DNA from 2 places in the Clostridium saccharobutylicum DSM 13864 genome. Region 1 is predicted to be linked to the other one. Evidence: riboswitches for the same ligand, from Rfam matches in the RefSeq annotation. Region 1 holds a riboswitch; the other holds the start of a gene.

Region 1 (3,226 bases):
AATTTCTGGATCTAATAACCCTGTAGGCCTAATAATTTGTTCTGCAATCTCTTCTGAATGATCTAACTCATATGCTGAAGGAGTTGCACTTACAAATACCACTTGATTAATTTTCTTTTCAAATTCTTCAAACTTTAGTGGTCTATTATCATAAGCGCATGGTAATCTAAATCCGTATTCAACCAAAGTATTTTTCCTAGATCTATCTCCTGCATACATAGCTCTAACTTGAGGTAATGTTACATGACTTTCATCTATAAACATTAAAAAATCATCTGGAAAATAATCTAATAAAGTTTTAGGAGGTGTTCCTGGTGATCTTTTATCAAAAATTCTAGAATAGTTTTCTATTCCACTGCAATATCCCATTTCCTTTATCATTTCAATATCAAAATTTGTCCTTTGCCTTAGCCTCTGAGCTTCCAAAAGCTTATCTTGAGAATTGAGTTCTTTCAATCTATCTTCAAGTTCATCCTCAATAATTCCCATTGATTCTTCTATTGTTTCTCTCGAAGTTGCAAAGTGAGATGCTGGCGTTATAGCTACATGATTTCTTTCACCTAATATGGAGCCTGTTAGCACATCAAATTCCCTAATTCTATCAATTTCATCTCCAAAGAATTCAATCCTGATTCCCTTATTTGAGGATGATGCTGGAATTATATCCAATGAATCGCCTCTAACTCTAAAAGTTCCTCTAGAGAAATCTATATCATTTCGTTCATATTGAATCTCTATAAGTTTTTTTATAATTTCATCTCTCTCTTTTTCCATTCCAGTTCTTAAACTTATAGTTAACTTTTTATATTCATCAGGATTACCTAATCCATATATACACGAAACAGATGCAACAATTATTACATCTCTTCTTTCAAATAAAGCTGATGTAGCTGAATGCCTTAACTTATCTATTTCATCATTTATGGAAGCATCCTTTTCAATAAATGTATCTGTTTGAGGTACATATGCTTCTGGTTGATAATAATCATAGTATGATACAAAATATTCAACTATATTATCTGGAAAAAATTCCTTAAACTCAGAACATAACTGTGCTGCTAAAGTTTTGTTATGCGCTAAAATTATAGTAGGTCTTTGAAGCTTTTCTATAACATTTGCCATAGTAAATGTTTTTCCCGATCCAGTTACTCCTAGCAATGTTTGACCTCTACTATTCTTTTGTATTGAATTTACCAATTTATCAATAGCCTGTGGTTGATCACCTGTTGGCTTAAATTTAGAATGTATCTTGAATTCTCCCATGACATTACCTCCGCTTTTTCCGAACAGACATTCGTATTATATGTATATTTTACTTTTTCTTATATATTAAGTCAACAAATTATATATCAGATTTTATTTCTCAACTAAGGCACACGAAAATAAATCATTACAATATACTTTGCATGAAATACTTTGCATGAAAAACCTTAATTTATTATTATTTCATAAATAACTGACTAACTAATATTAAAAAAAATAATATGTAAAACATTTCGTATTGACTTATTTTTAATTTTATTACATAATTATTAAAGATAAACTAATAGGTAGATAACTAAGATAGAGGTGCGGAATTTAAGAGTAGTATTACGGATTTAAGCATAACGAAGTAATATGAAAGGAACTTTCGCCGAAGTAAATAGTTGATTGCTTTAATACTATTTACTGGTTTTATGTAAAATATGCATAAAACTGTCACAAAATAATTTGTGGAGAGCTATTTTCAATGGAAATATACCCAATTTTTCATATTATTTTAATATGCAACTTTGGTATTTATGTCATGAATATGCTTTCATGGCATTTTTTATTGTATAAATATTTAGGTACATTCAAAAAATAACAAATCACTTGCCATAGATATTTTCATGTGCCTTATTCATTATCTTAGTTTCTTACTTATGTATTTTAAATCATAAGGAGAGTAGACAAAATGGATGAAAAAAATAATGAATTAAAAAGAGGTCTAAAAGCACGTCACTTAAACATGATTGCTTTGGGTGGTTCCATTGGAACAGGAATATTTGTTGCTATGGGAGACACATTAAATCAAGCTGGACCTGGTGGTGCATTATTAGCTTATGCGTTAATAGGTATTATGGTGTACTTTTTAATAACTAGTTTGGGTGAAATGGCAACGCACATGCCAATCTCTGGTTCCTTCAGTTCATATGCAACTAAATTTATAGATCCAGCACTTGGATTTGCACTTGGCTGGAATTATTGGTACAACTGGGCTATCACAGTAGCTGCCGAAATGGTTGCTGGTTCTTTAATAATGAAATATTGGTTCCCTAATGTTAGCGGATTTATTTGGAGTATAATATTCTTAGTGATAATAGTTGGCTTGAACATTCTCTCATCAAAAGCTTATGGCGAATCAGAATATTGGTTTGCAGGAATCAAAGTAGTTACAGTTATTATATTTTTAATAGTTGGCGTTTTAATGATTGTTGGTATAATGGGAGGAAGCAAAATAGGCTTTCATAACTATGTTGTAGATGATGGTCCATTTCATGGTGGTATTAAATCTATCTTTGCTATATTTTTAATTGCTGGTTTCTCATTCCAAGGAACTGAACTTATCGGAATCGCTGCTGGTGAAAGTGAAAATCCTGATAAAACTATTCCTAAAGCTATAAAATCTATATTTTGGAGAATATTAATATTCTATTTAGGAACAATAATTATTTTAGGTGCTATAATTCCATTTACTGAAGCAAGTGTTGATACAAGTCCATTTACAATGGTATTTGAAAAAGCTGGTGTTGCTGGTGCTGCTTCATTAATGAATGCTATCATATTAACTTCTGTATTATCTGCTGGTAATTCAGGTATGTATGCGTCAACAAGAATGCTTTTCTCAATGGCTAAAGAAGGTATGGCTCCTAAAATCTTTGCAAAAACTAATAAACGTGGTGTGCCTGTTAATGCTTTGATTTTAACTACTTTAGTTGCTTCTGCTTGTTTCTTAACTGGAATCTATGCAGAAAGTACAGTTTATGTATGGATAGTTGCGGCATCTGGACTTGCTGGATTTATAGCTTGGGTTGGTATAGCTATATGTCACTATAGATTTAGAAAAGCATTCGTTCATCAAGGTAGAGATTTAAAAACATTAAAGTATAAAGCTATATGGTACCCTTTTGGACCTATATTAGCATTATTAATGTGTATAATTATAATTCTAGGACAAGGTTACTCATGTATAAAGCCTGATGGA
Region 2 (3,226 bases), 200 kb from region 1:
TACGAGAGGACCGGGATGGACTGACCTATGGTGTACCAGTTGTTTCGCCAGAAGCATAGCTGGGTAGCTAAGTCGGGAAGGGATAAACGCTGAAAGCATCTAAGTGTGAAGCCCACCTCAAGATGAGATTTCCCATAGCATAAGCTAGTAAGACCCCTTGAAGACTACAAGGTTGATAGGTCAGAGGTGTAAGTGCGGCAACGTATTTAGCTGACTGATACTAATAGGTCGAGGGCTTGACCAATATAATCAAGTTGTAATACATTAAGAACTATGTGCAATTTTGAAAGAACAAAACTTTCAAAATCTCGTGGTGATGGCATAGAGGTAACACTCCTTCCCATTCCGAACAGGACAGTTAAGGTCTATAGCGCCGATGGTACTGCATGGGAGACTGTGTGGAAGAGTAGGACGTCGCGAGGTAAGCATAAACGATAGTTGTAATAACTATCGTTTTTTATTTTATATATAAATATGTATTGCATTGTTTTTTAATATATTTAATGATTATTAAAATGTAAGAACGTATGTTATTATTAAATGAAATTAAAATTAATTGAGTTTTTTAAATTGTTTTTATAAGGTTCTAATTAATTTTAAAATATTTATTTAAAAATGGGGGGAGCTTATGTATTCTTATGAAATGATGTTGATGATTATATGTCCATTAGTATTTTGTGCAGGATTTGTTGATGCTGCGGCTGGAGGAGGTGGATTAATATCATTACCAGCATATATTTTTGCAGGTATTCCTATACATATTGCTTATGGAACTAATAAGTTTGCTAATTGTATTGGAACATCTATTGCATCTGTTAAGTTTTTTAAAAGTGGAAATATTAAAATAAAACCTGGAATTTTATCTGCAGTTGGGGCACTTATTGGTTCATGGTTTGGAACAAAACTTGTATTGTTCTTAGATGAGAAGTATTTAAGATATTGTTTAATGATAATTTTACCTATAGTAGCTATATTTTTGCTTTTTAATAGAAGGTTTGGATCAGAAGACTATATGAAAGAATTAAAAAATAAAAAGCTTTATTTTATAGCATTTTTTATAGGATTAATCATAGGTGCATATGATGGATTCTTTGGACCAGGAACAGGAACATTTTTAGTATTAGCATTTACATCTTTGTTAGGCTTTAATTTGATTACTGCATCAGGTAATGCTAAATTAGTAAATTTGGCATCTAATCTTTCATCGCTTGTACTATATATATTAAATGGAAAAGTCCTATATTCGGTGGGATTACCAGCAGCGATTTGTGCAGTGTTAGGAAATTATTTAGGTGCATATTTTGCTATTAAAAATGGAGCGAAAGTTATTAAACCGGTTATTTTACTTGTTGTGATTATGTTATTTGGAAAAGTAATCTATAGTTTTTTATAGATATTATGTATGATTTATAGAAGTCAAGAATCAATTATATAATTTACATAATAATAAATATAAAGTATTTACAGTATTTAAAAAAGTATATGTTGTGAATATCAATGCTAATACATATTCATTAATATCTAGACAAAAACATTCACAATTTTTAGCAATAGTGTTTACAAGCAATAGATATAGTAGTATAATTTAAAGTAATTTAATACGGAAACCTGAGGTAGAGGTGCCAGTAATAAATAGTACTTATAATGAGTCGGCAGACAATGACTTATAAGGAAAGGTATTATGGCCGAAGATTTAAATTATGCAAAAATTTATTTCTGGGGATGCATAAAATATATGTATAACTGTCACGAAAGTGGAGAGCTACAAGGAATTGATAAAATTAAAATTAAACTAACTTATTAGATTTATTTTTGATTTCTCTAAAGCTTTATACGATTAACTCTACCCGTCAGAATATTGACGGGTTTTCTTATTTAATTAATTAAATTCGAAGGAGTGTATTAATTAATGAAAGTACAAGGTGTAATAATACCATTACTTACACCATTTAAAGATGGAAAGATAGACTTTAAGTCATATGAAAGAATGGTAAATCACTATATAGATGAAGGTGTTAGTGGAATTATACCACTTGGAACTACTGGAGAATCACCTACTATTTTGTGTGATGAATATGAAGAAGTTTTAAGTAAAACAATGGAATATAATAATAATAGGGTACAAGTATATACAGGATTAGGTGGTAATCATACTAGCGAAGTAGTTAAGAAATTAAAAATTGCAGAGAGGAATAGAGTAAATGGAATATTATCTGTAGCACCATATTATTCAAGACCTAATCAAAGAGGACTTTATGAACATTTTAAAAATATATCTCAATCTACTGATTTAGATATTATAATTTATAATATTCCATATAGAACTGGAACTAATGTAGAAAATGAAACTATATTTAGATTAGCTGAACTTAAAAATATAATTGGAATAAAAGATTGTTCAGGTAATATCAAACAGACAGCGGATCTATTAATCAATAGACCAAAGGATTTTTCAATATTAACAGGAGAAGATGCATATTTTTATACTACACTTACACTTGGTGGAGATGGTGGAATAATGGCTTCGGCTAGCCTTAGAACTAGAGAGTTCATTGAGGTGTACAATTTGGTAAAGGAAAATAATCATCAAGCTGCACTTGAAAAATGGAGAGATTTATATAATATGATACCATTATTGTTTGCAGAACCAAATCCAACACCATTAAAATATTGTTTAAAGAAATTAAATTTAATTGATTCTGATGAAGTTAGATTACCAATGGTTAATATAACAAGTGAATTAGAAAGTAGGCTGGACAATATACTAATATAAAGCAATAAAAAAAGTAAGCAAGTTTAATTAATTAGGTCATTATAAATTGTATTAGCATAAATTATAAATAAATATAATAAAATAATATTATTGTATATAAGTATAAATTTGATTGATACGTGGAAAAATAAAAAAACTATCAGTACAAATTGAAATTATAAATGATATATATTCGATGGGGTTAGCCAATAGCGGTTTTAGCAATAAGCATGGCAATAAATTAAAAATAGGGGAAGTAGAGAAAGTATAGAGTGTTATTAATTCTATATTTTCTCTTTTTTTATTGATGATTTCTTATTAAAACTATATGTACTTGTATAAAAATATATGTTAAAATAACAAGGTTGTGTATAAATACTATATTTTCAATTTATTGTGATTAAATGTTACATTTTTGCAATTAAATATAAGTGTTGTAAAATAATTAAGTTTTTAGTATATTTGTACAAGTAT

What was found. A riboswitch is a leader RNA that binds a small molecule or an ion and turns the genes downstream of it on or off. The one in region 1 is predicted to bind lysine.
Region 2: another riboswitch for lysine. It lies ahead of dapA (4-hydroxy-tetrahydrodipicolinate synthase); the one in region 1 lies ahead of CLSA_RS20710 (amino acid permease).

Annotation. Positions count from the first base shown of each region.
Region 1 covers NC_022571.1:4,835,608-4,838,833, forward strand. Annotated here, with positions in the region: gene uvrB (excinuclease ABC subunit UvrB) at 1-1,263, opposite strand, end outside; lysine riboswitch at 1,557-1,731, shown strand; gene CLSA_RS20710 (amino acid permease) at 1,937-3,226, shown strand, end outside.
Region 2 covers NC_022571.1:5,031,481-5,034,706, reverse strand. Annotated here, with positions in the region: rRNA gene CLSA_RS21530 (23S ribosomal RNA) at 1-244, shown strand, start outside; rRNA gene rrf (5S ribosomal RNA) at 307-423, shown strand; gene CLSA_RS21520 (sulfite exporter TauE/SafE family protein) at 629-1,393, shown strand; lysine riboswitch at 1,607-1,773, shown strand; gene dapA (4-hydroxy-tetrahydrodipicolinate synthase) at 1,910-2,773, shown strand.